DNA from 3 places in the Pseudescherichia vulneris genome. Region 2 is predicted to be linked to each of the others. Evidence: predicted binding sites of a transcription regulator. Region 2 holds the regulator's gene; each other region holds the start of a gene.
What was found. The regulator CRP, encoded in region 2, controls carbon source genes, mostly activating them, when cyclic AMP is high. The targets are predictions, from matches to a motif close to ATGTGANNNNNNTCACAT.

Region 1: the regulator CRP is predicted to act here: its motif matches at 4,028-4,045, upstream of cytR (DNA-binding transcriptional regulator CytR).
Region 3: the regulator CRP is predicted to act here: its motif matches at 5,755-5,772, upstream of hpt (hypoxanthine phosphoribosyltransferase).

What each region holds. Positions count from the first base shown of each region.
Region 1 is NZ_LR607338.1:612,756-619,794, reverse strand. Features, by position in the region: gene metB (cystathionine gamma-synthase) at 1-613, opposite strand, end outside; gene metJ (met regulon transcriptional regulator MetJ) at 888-1,205, shown strand; gene rpmE (50S ribosomal protein L31) at 1,320-1,532, opposite strand; gene priA (primosomal protein N') at 1,739-3,934, shown strand; gene cytR (DNA-binding transcriptional regulator CytR) at 4,092-5,117, shown strand; gene ftsN (cell division protein FtsN) at 5,211-6,200, shown strand; gene hslV (ATP-dependent protease subunit HslV) at 6,290-6,820, shown strand; gene hslU (HslU--HslV peptidase ATPase subunit) at 6,830-7,039, shown strand, end outside.
Region 2 is NZ_LR607338.1:1,242,139-1,248,722, reverse strand. Features, by position in the region: gene argD (bifunctional acetylornithine/succinyldiaminopimelate transaminase) at 37-1,257, shown strand; gene FN633_RS05135 (YccS/YhfK family putative transporter) at 1,254-3,335, opposite strand; gene crp (cAMP-activated global transcriptional regulator CRP) at 3,388-4,020, opposite strand; gene FN633_RS05125 (OsmC family protein) at 4,329-4,733, shown strand; gene FN633_RS05120 (phosphoribulokinase) at 4,785-5,654, opposite strand; gene FN633_RS05115 (YheU family protein) at 5,708-5,926, opposite strand; gene FN633_RS05110 (hydrolase) at 5,927-6,584, opposite strand, start outside.
Region 3 is NZ_LR607338.1:3,053,552-3,060,590, reverse strand. Features, by position in the region: gene panC (pantoate--beta-alanine ligase) at 1-866, shown strand, start outside; gene panD (aspartate 1-decarboxylase) at 932-1,312, shown strand; gene FN633_RS12670 (polysaccharide deacetylase family protein) at 1,316-2,554, opposite strand; gene FN633_RS12665 (ABC transporter permease) at 2,561-3,331, opposite strand; gene FN633_RS12660 (ABC transporter ATP-binding protein) at 3,328-4,254, opposite strand; gene can (carbonate dehydratase) at 4,362-5,024, shown strand; gene hpt (hypoxanthine phosphoribosyltransferase) at 5,085-5,627, opposite strand; gene FN633_RS12645 (glucose/quinate/shikimate family membrane-bound PQQ-dependent dehydrogenase) at 5,830-7,039, shown strand, end outside.

The DNA.
Region 1 (7,039 bases), 630 kb from region 2:
CGGAGTGGCCGTTGAGGTACTTGGTGCAGGAGTGCAGCACCAGATCCGCCCCCAGCGCCAGCGGGTTTTGCAGCGCCGGGCTGAGGAAGGTGTTATCCACCACGCTCACCGCGCCCGCTTCGCGTGCCAGCTGACAGATTTTCGCAATATCCACGACGCGCAACAATGGATTACTTGGACTTTCGATCAGCACCAGCTTCGGTTGTTCAGCCAGCGCCGCCTTCAGGGCCTGCTCATCGTTTTGATCGACAAAGAGAACGCGGTAACAGCCGCGCTTCGCCAGGCTATCAAACAGACGGTAGCTGCCGCCGTAGCAGTCGTGTGGGGCCACCAGCAGATCGCCAGGCTTCAGATAAACCGTGGTCACCAGGTGGATAGCGGACATGCCGGTATTGGTCAGCACGGCACCTGCCCCGCCTTCCAGCTCCGCCAGCGCACGCTGGACGACATCACGCGTCGGATTACCGCGGCGGGAGTAGTCATGCGCGCGCGGCTCGTTGAAATCGGTGAAGTTATAGGTGCTGGAGAGATGAATCGGCGGGACAACGCAGCCGTACTGCTCGTCATCATTCAATCCGCTACGCACTGCAATGGTGGCCTGTTTACGCGTCATGTGAAGGCTTCCTGGCTTAATGGATGAAAATCAGGCCACAGAATAGCATTGTGGTGATAGACGTCAATACATCTGGACATCTAAACTTCTTTGCGTATAGATTGAGCAAACTGAGAATAACCGTTAAAATTATCTGCATTAGCGCACATCCCCGGAGCCAATACTCCGTGTCACGGTGGCGTCTCTACGGTAAACTACGCGAGATTACGGCCCAGTCCCTGCGTTTAGTCGGGTTTTGGCCATTTATTAATGAGAAAGAGGATTAAGGTATCTCATGGCTGAATGGAGCGGCGAATATATCAGCCCCTACGCTGAGCACGGTAAGAAGAGTGAGCAAGTAAAAAAAATTACGGTTTCCATTCCTCTGAAGGTGTTAAAGATCCTCACCGATGAACGTACCCGTCGTCAGGTCAACAACCTGCGTCACGCGACAAACAGCGAGCTGCTGTGCGAAGCGTTCCTGCATGCGTTCACCGGCCAGCCTTTGCCGAACGATGAAGACCTGCGCAAAGAGCGCAGCGACGAAATCCCTGAAGAGGCGAAGATTATCATGCGCGAGCTGGGCATCGACCCGGACACATGGGAATACTAATAGAAAAGGGGCTTCGGCCCCTTTTTGCTGGTTGTCATACGCCGGGTGGCGGCTGACGCAAAATTCAGGCACAAAAAAACCGCCCGAAGGCGGTTTTTTCTAAGCAGCGGATTCTTACTTGCTGCCTGGGATGCTGAAGCGCTTGTTGAAGCGGTCAACACGGCCACCGGTAGCAACATCACGCTGCTTGCCAGTGTAGAACGGGTGGCATGCGCCGCACACGTCCAGGTTCAGATCGTGACCCACGGTTGAATGGGTTTTGATCACGTTACCGCAAGAACAGGTTGCAGTAATCGCAGTGTAATTCGGGTGAATACCTTTTTTCATGGGAGAAACCTCAGTTAAGGCCGCATCGCTCTTCCAGCCCTAACGCCGGACACCATGCGAGATAATTAATTTAAGCTCTGGCGGCAGAATGCAACACCAAAGGCGGCGAATCATACAGAAATTAACCGCCATATGCAAACAGATCCGCATCTGCCTCCTCACAATGTGTATACTATCCCGCCAATTTCAAGTGCATGGATAAAAAAATGCCCGTTGCTCACGTTGCCCTGCCCGTCCCGCTGCCGCGCACCTTTGACTATCTGCTGCCTGCCGATCTGTCTGCCCGTGCGGGCTGCCGCGTGCGCGTGCCGTTCGGCAAGCAGCAGCGGGTGGGCGTCGTGGTCTCGGTAAGCGACAGCAGCGAACTGCCTCTGACCGAGCTAAAGAGCGTGGTGGAGGTACTGGACAGCGAGCCGGTGTTCTCCCCTTCGGTGTGGCGACTGCTGCTGTGGGCGGCGGAGTATTACCATCATCCGCTGGGCGACGTGCTGTTTCACGCCCTGCCCGTGCTGCTGCGCCAGGGGAAGCCCGCCAGCGCCGCACCGCTCTGGTACTGGTTCGCGACAGAGCAGGGCCAGGTGGTGGATATCAACAGCCTGAAGCGCTCGCCAAAGCAGCAGCAGGCGCTCTCCGCCCTGCGCCAGGGAAAAGTCTGGCGGCATCAGGTCGCGGATCTGGAATTTAACGATGCGGCGCTACAGGCGCTGCGCAGCAAAGGCCTGTGCGAGCTTAACAGCGAAACGCCTGCCCCCCGTGACTGGCGCGAAGGCTATGCCGTCAGCGGCGAGCGTCTGCGGCTCAACACCGAGCAGGCGACGGCAGTGGGAGCCATTCACAGCGAGGCCAACACCTTCTCCGCCTGGCTGCTGGCGGGCGTGACCGGCTCCGGGAAGACCGAGGTCTACCTGAGCGTGCTGGAGAACATTCTTGCCCAGGGCAAGCAGGCGCTGGTGATGGTGCCGGAGATTGGCCTGACGCCACAGACTATCGCCCGCTTCCGGGAGCGGTTTAACGCCCCGGTAGAGGTATTGCACTCGGGACTGAACGACAGCGAGCGCCTGAGCAGCTGGCTGAAAGCCAAGAACGGCGAGGCGGCGATTGTGATCGGTACCCGCTCGTCGCTGTTTACCCCGTTTAAAAACCTCGGCGTCATTGTGATCGACGAGGAGCACGACAGCTCCTATAAGCAGCAGGAGGGGTGGCGCTATCATGCTCGTGACCTGGCGGTCTACCGCGCCCACAGCGAGCAGATCCCGATTATCCTCGGCTCGGCCACGCCTGCGCTGGAGACCCTACACAACGTACGGCAGAAGAAGTACCGAATGCTGCGCCTTACCCGGCGGGCAGGCAATGCGCGACCGGCTAACCAGCACGTGCTCGATCTCAAGGGCCAGCAGCTGCAGGCAGGTCTCTCCCCAGCATTAATCAGCCGGATGCACCAGCACCTGCAGGCCAATAACCAGGTGATCTTGTTTCTCAACCGTCGCGGCTTTGCTCCAGCGCTGCTGTGCCACGACTGCGGGTGGATCGCCGAGTGCCCGCGCTGCGATCACTACTACACCCTGCACCAGGCCCAGCACCAGCTGCGCTGCCACCACTGCGACAGCCAGCGACCGGTGCCGCGCCAGTGTCCCTCCTGCGGCTCCACGCATATGGTTCCGGTGGGTTTGGGTACGGAGCAGCTTGAGCAGGCGCTCACCCCTCTCTTTCCCGGCGTGGCCATCTCGCGTATCGATCGCGACACCACCAGCCGCAAGGGGGCGCTGGAGCAGCATCTGGCAGAGGTGCATCGTGGCGGCGCACGTATTCTGATCGGCACGCAGATGCTGGCGAAGGGACATCACTTCCCAGACGTCACCCTGGTGGCGCTGCTCGACGTTGACGGGGCGCTGTTCTCGGCTGACTTCCGCGCCGCCGAGCGTTTCGCCCAGCTCTACACCCAAGTTTCAGGCCGTGCCGGACGCGCGGGCAAACAGGGTGAGGTGATTTTACAGACCCACCATCCTGAGCACCCGCTTCTGCAAACGCTGCTCTATAAAGGCTATGATGCCTTTGCTGAGGAGGCGCTGGCGGAGCGGCAGACGCTCCAGCTGCCGCCGTGGACCAGCCACGTCATCATCCGCGCTGAGGATCATAACAACCAGCAGGCCCCGCTCTTTCTGCAGCAGCTGCGCAATCTGCTGCAGGCCAGCCCGCTGGTGGATAGCCACCTCTGGCTGCTCGGCCCGGTGCCTGCGCTCGCGCCAAAGCGCGGCGGTCGCTACCGCTGGCAGCTGCTGCTTCAGCACCCTTCGCGTATTCGCCTGCAGCATATCGTCAGCGGCGCGTTGGCGCTGATTAATACCCTGCCAGAGGCGCGCAAGGTGAAGTGGGTGCTGGACGTGGATCCGATTGAGGGTTAGCGAGGCCAGGATGCGAGTCGGATCGAAAAATTCAACCTTCATCACAATTTTCCTGAAAATACTGTAACCGAACTGATTAACGATCTGCTAAAAATGTGGGTAATGTCGCACATAAGGGATGCGTCTGCGCTTATGCCAGACATGCGAGGAGAAAGAGTTGAAGGTGAAGAAAGAGGTTGCTGCGGCGACCATGAAAGATGTGGCCCAGAAAGCGAAGGTTTCTACGGCAACCGTCTCCAGGGCGTTGATGAATCCGGACAAAGTCTCTCAGGCGACCCGCAACCGCGTTGAGCAGGCGGCGCTGGAGGTGGGCTATTTGCCACAGGCGATGGGCCGCAATATTAAGCGCAACGAATCGCGCACGCTGCTGGTGATCGTGCCGGACATCTGCGATCCCTTTTTCAGCGAAATCATTCGCGGTATTGAAGTGACCGCGGCCGAGCAGGGCTATCTGGTGCTGATCGGCGACTGTGCCCACCAGAACCAGCAGGAGAAGACGTTTATCGATCTGATCATCACCAAGCAGATTGACGGCATGCTGCTGCTCGGCTCGCGCCTGCCCTTTGACGCCAGCATCGAGGAGCAGCGCAACCTGCCACCGATGGTGATGGCCAACGAGTTCGCGCCGGAACTGGAACTGCCCACGGTGCACATCGATAACCTGACGGCGGCCTTTAATGCGGTTAACTACCTGCTGGAGCAGGGACATCAGCGGATTGGCTGTATTGCCGGGCCGGAGGAGATGCCGCTGTGCCACTATCGCCTGCAGGGCTACGTCCAGGCGCTGCGCCGTTCCGGCATCACCGTTGACCCGCACTATATCGCCCGAGGCAACTTCACCTACGAGGCGGGGAGCAGTGCTATGGAGCAGCTGCTGGCGCTGCCGAAGCCGCCTACGGCGGTATTCTGCCACAGCGACGTCATGGCCCTTGGCGCGCTCTCCTGTGCGAAACGCAAAGGACTGAAAATACCTCAGGATCTGTCTATTATTGGTTTCGATAATATTTCACTGGCCCAATTCAGCGATCCGCCGCTGACCACGGTCGCCCAGCCGCGCTTTGAGATTGGCCGCGAGGCGATGCTATTGCTGTTGGATCAGCTACATGGCCAGGTCGTGAGCAGCGGATCGCGCCTGCTGGAGTGTGAATTGATCGTCCGCGGGTCGACACAGGCACTTACGTAACAGCGCCTGCTTTCAGAATTCCGCGTCTGGTCAAAGCCCCGTCGCTTAAGTAACATGACGGACCAATAAACGAATGAATACAGCGAAACGATAGTGGCCCAACGAGATTATGTACGCCGCAGCCAATCGGCTCCTTCGCGGCGAAAAACGAGCACCTCAAGGAAGAAGCAACGTACTACGCCTGCTGTCTCGCCTGCTATGGTGGCGATTGCAGCCGCCGTGCTGGTGGCCTTTCTCGGTGGCCTTTACTTTATTACCCATCACAAAAAAGAGGAGTCCGAGACCCTGCAGAGCCAGAAGGTCACGGGCAACGGGCTACCGCCGAAGCCGGAAGAGCGCTGGCGTTATATTAAAGAGCTGGAGAGCCGTCAGCCGGGCGTACGTGCGCCAACCGAACCGTCGGCGGGCGGTGAGGTGATGAACCCGGATCAGTTGACCAACGAGCAGCGTCAGCTGTTAGAGCAGATGCAGGCCGACATGCGTCAGCAGCCTACCCAGCTTAACGAAGTGCCGTGGAACGAGCAGACCCCTGCCCAGCGCCAGCAGACCCTGCAGCGCCAGCGTCAGGTGCAGCAGTTCCAACAGCAACAAACTCAACAGCAGACCCAGCAGCAATGGGCCGCCGCTGCGCCAAAAACCCAGCCGCGCCTAACGGAGCAGCCGCAGACCCGCACGGTGCAGAGCGCGCAGGCACCACGGCAGACGCAGCAGTCGAAGCCCGCAGCAAACAGCCAGCCGTATCAGGATCTGCTGCAAACCCCGGCGCATACCGCTGCTGCCGCGCCGAAAACGCAGCAGGCTGCCCCGGTCACGCGTGAGCCGGAAGCGGCGAAGCCTGCCGCTGAGAAAAAAGATGAGCGTCGCTGGATGGTACAGTGCGGTTCGTTTAAAGGCGCAGAGCAGGCGGAGACCGTCCGTGCTCAGCTGGCGTTCGAAGGCTTTGACTCACGCATCACCACCAACAACGGCTGGAATCGCGTGGTGATTGGCCCGGTTAAAGGCAAAGATAACGTCGATGGCACCATCAATCGCCTGAAGCTGGGCGGTCACGCAAACTGCATTCGTCTCGCCTCTGGGGGTTGAAACCCCCAAAATCTCCCCCATCTATAATTGCATTCTGCCCCGTACACCGTGCGGGGCGACTCATCTGATTGCAACAAAGGGGTCTGCTCGTGACAACAATTGTAAGTGTTCGCCGTAACGGCCAGGTCGTGATTGCCGGTGATGGCCAGGCCACGCTGGGCAATACCGTAATGAAAGGCAACGTCAAAAAAGTGCGTCGCCTGTATAACGATAAAGTGATCGCCGGTTTTGCAGGCGGTACCGCAGATGCCTTCACGCTGTTCGAACTGTTTGAGCGCAAGCTGGAGATGCACCAGGGCCACCTGGTAAAAGCTGCCGTTGAGCTGGCAAAAGACTGGCGTACCGATCGTATGCTGCGCAAGCTCGAAGCGCTGCTGGCGGTGGCAGATGAAAACGCCTCGCTGATTATCACCGGTAACGGCGACGTTGTGCAGCCTGAAAACGACCTGATTGCTATCGGCTCCGGCGGCCCGTACGCCCAGGCCGCCGCCCGCGCCATGTTAGAAAACACCGACATGAACGCGCGCGACATTGCGGTGAAGGCGTTGGATATTGCAGGAGATATCTGCATCTATACCAACCACTTCCACACCATCGAAGAATTAAACTCTAAAGCGTAAGGATCTCCCATGTCTGAAATGACCCCACGCGAAATTGTCAGCGAACTGAACAAACACATTATCGGTCAGGACAATGCCAAGCGCTCTGTTGCTATTGCCCTGCGTAACCGCTGGCGTCGTATGCAGCTCGACGAAGAGCTGCGCCACGAAGTGACACCGAAAAACATTCTGATGATCGGCCCAACCGGCGTCGGTAAAACCGAAATTGCTCGCCGCCTG
Region 2 (6,584 bases):
TCATAATCATTGCTGCATATAACGGATGGGCATGACATGGCAACTGAACAGAACGCAGTTACGCGCGCAACATTTGACGAAGTAATTCTGCCCGTTTATGCACCGGCGGAGTTTATTCCGGTGAAGGGCAAAGGCAGTCGAGTGTGGGATCAGCAGGGCAAGGAGTATGTTGATTTCGCGGGCGGGATTGCCGTCACGGCGCTGGGCCACTGCCATCCTGCACTGGTGGAGGCGCTGAAGAGCCAGGGCGAAACCCTGTGGCATACCAGCAATGTCTTTACCAACGAGCCAGCGCTGCGCCTGGCGCGTAAGATTATCGACGTCACCTTTGCCGAGCGCGTGCTGTTTATGAACTCCGGCACCGAGGCCAACGAAACCGCCTTTAAGCTGGCGCGCTACTACGCCTCTACGCGCCACAGTCCGTACAAAACCAAAATCATCGCCTTCCATAACGCCTTCCACGGACGTTCGCTGTTTACCGTCTCGGTCGGCGGCCAGCCGAAATACTCCGACGGCTTCGGACCGAAACCCGCCGATATCATCCACGTGCCGTTCAACGATCTTCATGCGGTGAAAGCGGTGATGGACGATCACACCTGTGCGGTGGTGGTTGAGCCGGTGCAGGGGGAGGGGGGCGTGACTGCCGCCACGCCAGAATTCTTACAGGGCCTGCGCGAGCTGTGCGACCAGCACCAGGCGCTGCTGGTCTTTGATGAAGTGCAGTGCGGGATGGGGCGCAGCGGCGATCTCTTTGCCTACATGCACTACGGCGTAACGCCGGATATCCTCACCAGCGCCAAGGCGCTGGGTGGCGGTTTCCCTATCAGCGCCGTGCTGACCACCGAGGCGATTGCCAACGCCTTCCACGTGGGCTCCCACGGTTCGACCTACGGCGGCAACCCGCTGGCCTGCGCGGTGGCGGGTGCAGCCTTTGACATTATTAGCTCGACTGAGGTGCTGCAAGGCGTTAGCGAGAAGCGACAGCGCTTCGTCAAACATTTACAGCAGATCGACGAGCAGTTTGACGTGTTCAGCGATATTCGCGGCATGGGCCTGCTGATTGGTGCCGAGCTAAAACCGCAGTACAAGGGGCGCGCCCGCGATCTGCTTTACGCGGCCGCCGATGAGGGCGTGATGGTGCTGAACGCCGGGCCAGACGTGATGCGCTTTGCCCCGTCGCTGGTGGTCAGCGAGCAGGATATTGATGAAGGCATGCAGCGCTTTGCCGTGGCGGTAGCCAACCTTGTCCGGGCTTAATCTTTACTCCACCGGCGATTAAGCCAGATGCCATGATGCGGGCGCTGACGCCATGCCACCGATGAGATGGTGTGCATGCTGTTCAGATGCCCGATAATACGCTGGAGATGCATCTCCATCGGGCTCATTGGGCCGTGGGTGCGCGTCTCCGGCGCTTCAAGAATATTCGCGTCCCCGGATGCTCCGGCCCCGTCATAGTCCAGCCGCTGCTGGCAGCGCTGAAGCGCAATTTCGCATGACTCCAGATAGCGCTGGGTCAGGTCCGGCGTCAGCATGGCATGCTCCCGAGCCAGCGTTGTCAGGGCGTTAATATGCTCGACGATAAACTGGCTATGGGTCACCCAGAGCTTCATGTCTTCCAGATAGTGGGTATTGAACCCCGGCTCCTGCATCGCCTGATTCAGCGAGTTAAAGAGGGCGTTGTGCGCCTGGTTGACCCGTATCCGCTGGTAGGCCAGCGGCGTCGGCTGCGGATCGTCGCTGAGGATCAGGCGAATCGCATCCTGATCCTTCTCAATGGCATCATGGGCGTTTTTCCGCAGTAGACCGCTCTGCCACTGCGGCCAGAGCCAGACCATCCCGCCGAAGGCGATCAGGCAGCCAATCAGGGTATCGATCAGCCGGGCAACGATAAAATTCTCGCCGCTCAGGGTCAGAATTTGAATCGAGTACACCGCCGTAATGGTGAATCCTACCGTCGCCCAGCCGTAGCTCTTGCGAATGATCAGGTAGCTGATTAGCGTGATAAATAGCATGCCCAGCAGGGTATACCCCTCCGGAACATGGAAGTGCAGGGCAACGCCAGCAACCGTTAACCCTGCCAGTGTGCCTGCCGCCCGATGTAAAATACGTACCCGAGTAGCGCCGTAGCCGTTCTGCGTAACCAGCAGCACCGTCATTAGGATCCAGTAGGGCTTCGGCAGATGCAGGGCACTGCCCATCAGGCTGGCGATGCTCAACATGACGCTGATGCGGGCGGCATTGCGCAGCGCCGGAGATTTCAGCGACAGATAACTCTTGAGCGCCTCCCACAGCGGCTGGCGGCGCTGCTGGTCGGCCATCAGGTCGCGGGTATAGAGTGGGCGCTGGGTGCGCAGCACGCGGGCGATGCGGCTAAAGTGCCAGGCGCAGAACTGCCCAACCGGATTTTGCGGATGTTGGCGGGCGATCTTCTCCAGGGCACCAATCTGCTTCTCCATGGTGAAGCGGGTCGGGTAGCGATGGTACAGAATGTCGTCTGCCAGCACCCGAAGCCGGGCAGCGACCACCTGCGCATTCCAGCGGATCACCGCTTCGGCGTGGCTGCGCTCCACCAGCTTCTGCACCTCTTCCGGCTGGTGCAGGCTGACCGAGATGTGCTCCTGCAGATCCAGCGCCACCTGAAACGCCCGCAGCAGACGCTTGTAGTCGTTATGCTGGTTGGCGGCGAGCATATGCAGCTGCTGATAGCACTGGCTGATGAGATCCACCGCCTTTTGCTGACGCGCCAGCAGCGGCGGCAGGGCCTTCTCCGGATCGGCGTGCTGCGTCAGCAGGCTGTATTTCGCCTCGCAGTAATCGGCGAGCTGGCGGTAGAGCAGGCTCAATGATTCGCGCAGGGGCTGCTCGCGCCACAGCCAAAACCAGAACCAGTTAAATGCGCCATACCAGAGCGTGCCCAGGGCGTAGATGAGCAGCGGTTCCCAGACCGGCATATTGCCCGCCAGGCTGAGGGTAAAGATAGCGGCGATAAGCGAAGCGGGCAGCAGACGTGCGTGTAGAGGACTGATTTCCGCCGTGACGCCCAGCAGCATTGCCAATCCGGCGAGGATCAGCGGGAGCGCAACGTTGGCCCCCAGCAGCAGCTGCACCGCCAGGCTACAGCCAGCAAACAGCGAGCCGCCGATAACCAGGCGCTTAAAGAAGCGTTTGTGCGGCGTATCAAGACCGGCAATGTTGCAGCAGGCGGGCACCAGCGAGAATAGCAGACCATGCTGAAGATGACCCAGCGCCAGACCGATGGCCACAGGAAGACACAGCACCAGCGTTTGCCGCAGTGCGTAGTTAACTTCGGGGTGGTAGATTAACCTGCGCCACATGAGGAGAAGAGCAAAAACGGCGTCCGCAGAGGCGATACGCCGTTCTTAAAGCTTAACGTGTTCCGTAGACGACGATGGTTTTGCCGTGCGCGGAGATCAGGTTCTGATCTTCCAGCATCTTCAGAATACGGCCTACGGTTTCACGGGAGCAGCCGACGATCTGGCCGATCTCCTGGCGGGTGATTTTGATCTGCATCCCGTCCGGATGGGTCATGGCGTCCGGCTGTTTAGCCAGGTTCAGCAGGGTCTGCGCGATGCGGCCGGTGACGTCGAGGAAGGCGAGGTTACCCACTTTCTCAGAAGTGACCTGCAGGCGGCGTGCCATCTGCGACGAAAGACGCATCAGAATATCCGGGTTGACCTGGATCAGCTGACGGAATTTTTTATAGGAAATTTCGGCCACTTCACAGGCGGTTTTCGCCCGTACCCATGCGCTGCGCTCCTGGCCCTCTTCAAACAGGCCCAGTTCACCGATAAAGTCGCCCTGGTTCAGGTAAGAGAGGATCATCTCTTTCCCTTCTTCGTCCTTGATGAGCACTGCCACTGAGCCTTTGACGATGTAGTACAACGTTTCCGCTTTTTCACCCTGGTGAATCAGCGTGCTCTTCGATGGGTACTTATGAATGTGGCAATGAGACAAGAACCATTCGAGAGTCGGGTCTGTTTGTGGTTTGCCAAGCACCATGCGCGGTTATCCTCTGTTATAAGCTGGCGCCAGTCGCGGGACGCATCCGGCGGCTGGGGTTGCAATCATATGCTTCCCGAATCCTGGGAAGGGGGCCGTCAATATAAGCGTGCGGCCTGTAATGGTTGAAGTCCTCTGCATACCTGCATAATGTCAATACATTACCGTAGCATCCCGACTGTTTTAGCATAGCTTTTGCCGTGTGTCTCCTGGTGTCTCGCTTCAGCTTGATGGATGTCGCCTTCCGTTGCGCGTTTTACTCGGCGCGCGTAATCTGTCGGGAAAATTGCCACTCTGGAGTGATGAAAATGCAAGCACGCGTAAAATGGGTTGAAGGGTTAACGTTCCTCGGCGAATCCGCCTCTGGCCATCAGGTTTTAATGGACGGCAACTCCGGGGATAAAGCCCCCAGCCCGATGGAGATGGTGCTGATGGCGGCAGGCGGATGCAGCGCCATCGACGTGGTGTCGATCCTGCAGAAAGGCCGTCATAGCGTGACCGATTGCGAAGTGAAGCTGACCTCCGAGCGCCGGGAAGAGGCCCCGCGTCTCTTCACCCACATCAACCTGCACTTTATCGTTACCGGCAAAGAACTGAAGGATGCGGCGGTATCCCGCGCGGTAGATCTCTCGGCGGAGAAGTACTGCTCCGTGGCGCTGATGCTGGAGAAAGCGGTTAACATCACCCATTCATACGAAGTGATTGAGGGATGATTTTATGCCCGGTGGCGCTGCGCTTACCGGGCCTACATGACGCGCATTGCCTTATTCAATCTTCTTGCCTTCCATCAGCCGCTGCACCAGCGGCAGCATGATCAGCTCCATCGCCAGCCCCATTTTGCCGCCCGGCACCACCAGGGTATTGATATGGGAGATAAACGAGCCTTGCAGCATCGCCAGCAGCCAGGGGTAATCTATCCCCTCCAGATCGCGGAAGTGGATCACCACAAAGCTCTCGTCCAGCGAGGGAATATTTTTGGCTGCGAAAGGGTTTGAGGTGTCGACCGTGGGGACGCGCTGGAAGTTGATGTGGGTGCGGGAGAACTGCGGCGTAATGAAGTTGATATAGTCATCCATTGAGCGTACCACCGAGTCCATCACCGTCTCCCGGGAGTGGCCGCGCTCGCTGGTGTCGCGGATCATCTTCTGGATCCACTCCAGGTTGATAATCGGCACCACCCCCACCAGCAGATCCACATGGCGTGCCACGTCGTGCTGGGGCGTCACCACGCCGCCGTGCAACCCCTCATAAAACAGAATATCGGTAGGTTCCGGCAGCGGCTGCCACGGCGTAAAGGTGCCCGGAACCTGGTTCCACGGCACGGCTTCGTCGTAGGTGTGCAGATACTTGCGCGCCTGCCCGGTGCCGTTGTGACCATACTCGATAAAGGTCTGCTCCAGCAGGCCAAAATCGTTGGCGTCCGGGCCAAAGTAGCTGATATGCCGCCCGGCATCGCGCGCCTTGCGGATTGCCATATCCATCTCCGGACGGGTATAGCGGTGGAAGCTATCGCCCTCCACCTCGGCGGCGCGCAGCCCGAGCTGAGAAAAAATTTTACGAAAGGCGAGGCTGGTGGTGGTGGTTCCTGCACCGCTGGAACCTGTCACAGCAATCACCGGATGTTTGGCTGACATAGCGAACGACTCCCTGATAAACAGCAGAAGAGGGCGGATCGCCTGACGCAGCGTTATTCGCGAAACTGTTTACGGGGCATAATATTGACCGTCTCGTGTAGCTCTGACCACACCAGCACGGCCTCACCCGTTTCCAACTGACGCTTTACGTCGGCAACCTTTTGCTCAAGCGAACGCTCATGTTCACCATAATCGGTGCCTTCGCGCAAGACAAAGCTCTCAATCAGGCTGTAGAGCGTCTCGGGTGGAACCTCTTGCCAGGGAATAATCATCTATGCCTCCAGATAGGGTGCCAGCCAGTCGGGGATGCGCTTTTCAAGCCACATCTCAGGGCGGCGTAGCGTGCCGCCAACGAAGCCAACATGGCCGCCATGTTCGGTCAACTGATACTCAATATTAGCGGGTAAATGACCCGCCGCCGGAATGACGTGGTGATCCATAAAGGGATCGTCTTTGGCATGGATAATCAGCGTCGGTTTGCGGATCTGCGGCAGGACCGGCATGGCGCTGCTTCGGCGATAATAGTCAATGGCATCATCGAACCCGTGCGCCTTCGCGGTGATCAGATCATCAAACTCACGGATGCGGCGCACGCGCTTGAGCTGGGCGAGATCGATCGGCAGCGAGCCGGGATAGGCCTTGAGCTTGCGCGTGGCGTTGGCTTTCAGCAGGTTCAGCAGGTAATGCTGGTAGAAGCGTGTAAAACCCTTATCCATATGGAGACTACAGGCCTCCAGCACCAGCGGCGCTGAGACAATCACCGCCGCGTTGAGCGGCAGGCTATCGTCGGCTTTAGCCAGCAGGCAGCCAAGCATATTGCCGCCGAGGGAGTAGCCTACTGCCGCCGTCGGCGCTGGGCCAAACGCATTATGCAGCCAGTGCAGGAACGCGCTGCCATCTTCGGTTTCGCCGGAGTGATAGATGCGGTTC
Region 3 (7,039 bases), 1.8 Mb from region 2:
TGTTGATTATTGAAACCCTGCCGCTGCTGCGCCAGCACATCCGCCGACTGCGCCGTGAGGGCCAGCGCGTTGCGCTGGTGCCGACCATGGGCAACCTGCACGATGGTCATATGCAGCTGGTTGACGAAGCGAAAACCCACGCTGATGTGGTGGTGGTGAGCATCTTTGTTAATCCCATGCAGTTTGATCGCCCTGACGATCTGCAGCGCTACCCGCGCACCCTGCAGGAAGATTGCGAGAAGCTGAACAAGCGTAAGGTAGATTTTGTCTTCGCCCCTGCCGCCGATCAGGTTTACCCCCAGGGTACCGGAGAGCAGACCTACGTTGACGTTCCTGGCCTCTCTACCATGCTGGAAGGTGCAAGCCGTCCGGGTCATTTCCGTGGCGTAGCGACCATCGTCAGCAAGCTGTTTAACCTGGTCCAGCCGGACGTCGCCTGCTTTGGTGAGAAAGACTTCCAGCAGCTGGCGGTGATCCGCAAGATGGTGGCCGACATGGGCTACGACATCGACATCGTTGGCGTGCCGACGGTGCGTGCCAAAGACGGTCTGGCCCTCAGCTCGCGCAACGGCTACCTCACGGCGGAGCAGCGTAAGATTGCCCCGGCGCTGAGCAAAGAGATGAACGCCCTGGCAGCGAAGCTGCGGGCAGGCGAACGCCCGCTGGAAGAGATGATTGCCGAGGCCGGACAGGCGCTGGATGAAGCCGGTTTTCGTACCGATGAGATCCAGATCCGCGATGCCGACACGCTGCTGGCGCTGACCGATGCCAGCCAGCGGGCGGTGATCCTGATGGCGGCATGGCTTGGCCAGGCGCGCCTCATCGACAACGTGACGGTAGAGCTGACCCCGCCGCCAGCGGGTTGATGCTCTGACATTTTACTCCCGGCGGCGCAGGCGGCCGGGCCAACACAAGCACAAAGGTAGACGTTATGATCCGCACTATGCTGCAAGGCAAGCTCCACCGCGTCAAAGTGACTCAGGCAGACCTGCACTATGAAGGCTCCTGCGCTATTGACCAGGATTTCCTTGAGGCGGCTGGTATTCTGGAATACGAAGCCATCGATATTTACAACGTGACCAACGGCAAGCGCTTCTCCACCTATGCGATTGCCGGCGAGCGCGGCTCGAAAATCATCTCGGTCAACGGCGCGGCGGCCCACTGTGCCGACGTGGGCGACATCCTGATCATCGCCACCTACGTGACGATGCCGGACGAGCAGGCCCGCAGCTGGCAGCCGAAGGTGGCCTACTTCGACGGCGACAACGAGATGACCCGCAAAGCGAAAGCAGTGCCGGTTCAGGTTGCCTAATCGCTACGGCTGGTTGCCGACCAGCCGTGCCATCTCATCTAACGAGTCCGTTCTTAAGATATAGAGTCGTTTCAGTAAGAACGGATTATCCCCCGGCTTCACCTTCCCCTTCACCGTTGTCACCGCCATATGAAAACCGGCATCCCGCGCCGCCTCGATTGCTTTCTCGTTATAGCCGCCAAAGGGATACGAGAGATAATCCACGTGCGGATTAAACTGCGACAGCGCCCGGCGCGAGTGGGCAAAATCGAACTCAATGATGTGGTAGCTGCGGCTGAGCAGAATGGGATGACGCGTGGCGTCCACCCGATGCAGAAAGTGGGTATGCGACTGGATATCAAACACGTCCTGAATACCGCGGAGCTCGGAGATGCTCATAAACTGTAACGATGTCGGGTCCCACCGTTGCGGATAGGCTTTAATGCGCGACGAGATAATAAACGACGTCGCCTTAAAGCCGTACTGCTTGAGGATCGGCCAGGCATAGCGGCTGATCGACTTCAGCCCATCGTCAAAGGTAATAACCACTGCGCGGGCCGGAAGGTTGAGCCGGTTCTTCAGGTAGCCCTCCAGCTGATACATCGTCAGGGTGGTATAGCCCCGATCCCGCAGCCAGGTCATCTGGTTGCTGAAGGCGCGAACCGACGTGGTGGTTGAGGTGTGGCGAAAGCGGGTGTTCTCTTCATCGCGCAGAATGTGGTGGTAGGTGAGCACCGGGATGCCGTGATCCTCCTGCGCATCCAGGCTGCTGATATAGGCCAGCCGGTCGCCGATGCGGATCTGGAACCAGGTCTGATTCAACCCATCGCGCAGCTTGCCGACGATGGGGTAGCGCAGGTTCTCTGCCAGCATGCCGAAAGGCGCGCTTCTGACGTTAGGCCCGCTGTAGAGCGGGGTCGCTTTCCAGGTTATCAGGTTCTGATTGCTGAGAGGCTTGTTGAGATCCCCCAGCCGGTCCTGCACCCGTTTTTTACCGCGCACCGGCTCCAGATGGCCTTTGTCGATAAAAGCCCGGCCAAAGCCGAAGCGAAAGGCGCTGTAGTCCCCTTCCCCATTCATCACCGCAATAATCTGCCCCGCCTGCACATAGCCGACGTTGATCACCCGGTCGCCAATCTGCGCCCAGACGGCAGCGGCCTCGGTGGTCTGCATATAGCGAGCCGGGGAGTCCTGCTCCAACAGGCGGGCAGAGGCGGCGCTGCTCCATACCAGGAGCAGCGCCAGAAGTAGACGTATGAACATGGGGGATTAGCTACGCAGGCCACGCCCACGCTGGATCAGATACCAGCACAGCAGGTAGAACGCGACGATAAATACCGCCAGCACGCCGACGGTCATTACCAGCGGCACGTCGCTAATCCCCAGGAAGCCGAAGCGGAAACCGCTGATCATATAGACGATCGGGTTAAGGTGCGACAGCCCCTGCCAGAACGGCGGCAGGAGGGTCAGGGAGTAGAACACTCCGCCGAGATAGGTGAGCGGCGTCAGCACGAAAGTCGGGATCAGGCTGATATCGTCAAAGGTTTTGGCAAATACCGCGTTCAGCAGGCCCGCCAGCGAGAAGAGCACCGCCGTCAGCAGCAGCGTCAGGCCGACAAACAGCCATGAATGCACCTGGAAAGGTACGAAGAAGAGCGACACCGCCGTGACCAGCACACCGACGCACAGCCCGCGCGCCACACCGCCACCGACGTAGCCAGCAATGATCACGTGGGTAGGCACCGGAGCCACCAGCAGCTCCTCAATGTTACGCTGGAACTTGGCGCTGAAGAACGACGAGGCGACGTTGGCGTAGGCGTTGGTGATGACCGCCATCATGATCAGGCCAGGAACGATAAACTGCATGTAGGTGAAGCCATGCATCTCACCAATACGCGACCCGATCAGGTTGCCGAAGATGATGAAATAGAGGGTCATGGTGATCACTGGCGGAACCAGGGTCTGGATCCAGATGCGCATAAAGCGCTGGATCTCTTTGTGCCAGATACTTTTTAGCGCGACCCAGTAGAGCTGCATCATGCGTGGTCTCCTTTTTTATTGTGTACCAGCGTGACAAACAGCTCTTCTAAACGGTTGGCTTTGTTACGCATGCTTAATACCTGAACGCCCTGAGCGCTCAGCTGACTGAAAACGCTGTTGATCCCCTGCTCACGCAGCACCTCGACCTCAAGGGTTGAAGTATCCACCAGCCGGTACTGGTAGCCTTCCAGCGTCGGCAGCGGACTTTTCGCGGCCAGGTCGAGGATAAAGGTCTCCGATTTCAGCTTGGCCAGCAGCGACTTCATGGAGGTGTTCTCCACCAGCTCGCCGTGCTGGATAATGCCGATATTACGGCAGAGCATCTCCGCCTCTTCCAGATAGTGGGTGGTGAGAATAATGGTCGTGCCCTGGGCGTTCAAATCTTTCAGGAAGCCCCACATGGAGCGGCGCAGCTCGATGTCCACCCCGGCGGTTGGCTCGTCGAGGATCAGCAACTTTGGCTCATGCATCAGCGCCCGGGCGATCATCAGTCGACGTTTCATCCCGCCGGAGAGCATCCGCGCCTTTTCGTTACGTTTTTCCCACAGATCGAGCTGCTTCAGGTACTTTTCGCTACGGATCAGTGCTTCCTGGCGCTCAACGCCATAGTAGCCCGCCTGGTTGACGACAATCTGCTGCACCGTCTCAAAGGGGTTAAAGTTAAACTCCTGCGGCACCAGGCCAAGCTGACGTTTGGCGTTTACCACGTCCTTCTGCAGGTCATAGCCAAAGACGCTCACCCGCCCCGAGGTTTTATTTACTAGCGAACTGACGATGCCGATAGTGGTCGATTTACCCGCACCGTTGGGTCCCAGAAGCGCGTAGAAGTCACCCGCTTCTACTTTTAAATCAATGCCGCGCAGCGCCTGCACGCCACCCGGATAGGTTTTTTTAAGCTGCTCAAGCTCCAGTGCAATGGTCATGTCGTTTCGCTTACCTTTTTTCTGACACTCTATGTGTGGTTTAAAATTAAATGGAGTTGACCTATATTAGCTCAACGCATTTACTTGGTTACAGGTCGTTAACCGTCATGAAAGATATAGATACACTCATCAGTAACAATGCACTATGGTCAAAAATGCTGGTGGAAGAGGATCCCGGATTTTTCGAGACCCTGTCAAAAGCCCAGAAACCGCGTTTCCTGTGGATTGGCTGCTCTGACAGCCGCGTTCCCGCCGAGCGTTTGACCGGCCTTGAGCCGGGCGAGCTGTTCGTTCACCGTAACGTCGCCAACCTGGTTATCCACACCGATCTGAACTGCCTGTCGGTGGTGCAGTACGCGGTGGACGTGCTGGAAGTTGAGCACATCATCATCTGCGGCCACTACGGCTGCGGCGGCGTGCAGGCGGCGGTTGAGAACCCTGAGCTGGGGCTGATCAACAACTGGCTGCTGCACATCCGTGACATCTGGCTCAAGCACAACGCGCTGCTGAGCGAAATGCCGGAAGAGCGTCGCCTCGATACCCTGTGCGAGCTGAACGTGATGGAGCAGGTCTATAACCTGGGCCACTCAACGATTATGCAGTCGGCGTGGAAACGCGGGCAGAATGTCACTATCCACGGCTGGGCCTACGGTATTCACGACGGCCTGCTGCGCGATCTCGACGTCACCGCCACCAGCCGCGATACCCTTGAACAGGGCTATCGCAAGGGCGTGTCCAATATCGGCCAGAAGCATATTAACCACAAATAAGCGTGCCCTGGCGGCACGCGTTTGTCAGGCCCGGTAAAGCGTAATCGCTACCGGGCTTTTTTATGCTTGCTCTTCCAGCGGCACCACTTTGCCTACGTAAGGCAGATGACGATAGCGCTGGGCATAGTCGATGCCGTAACCCACGACAAACTCATCCGGGATCGAGAAGCCAACAAACTCTACCGGCACCTCAACTTCCCGGCGCGACGGTTTATCCAGCAGGGTACAGATCGCCAGCGACTTGGGCTCGCGCAGGCTGAGGATCTCACGCACTTTAGAGAGCGTATTTCCCGAGTCGATAATATCTTCGACGATCAGCACGTCTTTGCCGCGAATGTCTTCGTCCAGATCCTTGAGGATTTTTACGTCACGGGTGGTGGACATACCGCTGCCGTAGCTGGAGGCGGTCATGAAATCGACCTCATGCGGCACCTGCACTTCGCGGCACAGATCGGCCATAAACATAAACGAGCCGCGCAGCAGGCCCACCAGCACCATCTCGCTGCCGCTCTCCTGATAGCGTTCGGTGATTTGACGACCCAGTTCACTAATACGCGCTTTGATCTCCGCTTCCGGGATCATCACTTCAACAGTATGTTTCATATGCTAACCGTTTGATTTTTTAACCACTCACTCGATGCGGATAGCGTCTATTCCGGCATCAATTCATTAGCGCGCCAGTATACCAGCAAATGCTTTTATTCGGGCATTGAGTTAAGAAAAGCCAAATTTGTGATGACGGTCACACTTGTTAAATCCTATAATTAATTGCTATCAAAATATTAAACATGAAGAGTCTCTTTCTATGGCAGAAACAAAAGCTCGGACGTCGCGCGTGCTCGTGACGTTAACAGCCCTGTTCGCAGCACTATGCGGGCTATTCCTTCTGATCGGTGGGGTCTGGCTGGTCGCCGTTGGCGGCTCCTGGTACTACCCCGTTGCCGGTCTTATCATGCTCGGCGTCGCCTGGCTGCTGTGGCGCAGCAAGCGTGTAGCGCTCTGGCTCTATGCTGCGCTCCTGCTCGGCACCATGATCTGGGGCGTCTGGGAAGTCGGCTTCGACTTCTGGGCGCTCACCCCGCGCAGCGACATCCTCGTCTTCTTTGGTATCTGGCTGGTGCTGCCGTTTGTCTGGCGTCGCCTGATCGTACCTGCCAACGGTGCGGTCGCCGCTCTGCTGGTGGCGCTGGTGATCGCTGGCGGGATGCTGACCTGGGCAGGCTTTAACGATCCGCAGGAGATTAACGGCACGCTGAGCGCTGATGCGACGCCTGCTGCACCGATCTCTCAGGTCGCAGATGCCGACTGGCCGGCCTATGGTCGTAACCAGGAGGGTCAGCGCTACTCTCCACTGAAGCAGATCAACGCCGACAACGTGCACAAGCTGAAAGAGGCCTGGGTATTCCGTACCGGCGATCTGAAGCTGCCAACCGATCCGGGTGAGATCACCAATGAAGTCACGCCGATTAAGGTTGGCGACACCCTGTTCCTCTGCACCGCGCACCAGCGTCTGTTTGCTCTGGATGCCGCAACCGGTAAAGAGAAGTGGCACTTCGATCCGCAGCTGAACACCAATCCGTCGTTCCAGCACGTGACCTGCCGTGGCGTCTCCTATCATGAGGCGAACGCCAACAATGCCAGCCCGGACGTTGTAGCTAACTGCCCGCGCCGCATCATTCTGCCGGTAAACGATGGTCGTCTGTTCGCCGTCAACGCCGACAACGGCAAGCTGTGCGAATCCTTTGCTAACAAAGGTATTCTGAACCTGCAAACCAACATGCCGGTCACCACCCCAGGCATGTACGAGCCGACCTCACCGCCGATCGTTACCGATAAGGTGATTGTCATTGCCGGTGCGGTAACCGATAACTACTCTACCCGTGAGCCGTCTGGCGTTATTCGCGGCTTCGATATCAATACCGGTGCCCTGCTGTGGGCCTTCGATCCGGGCGCGAAAGATCCGAACGCTATTCCATCGGACGAGCATCACTTTACGCCGAACTCTCCGAACTCCT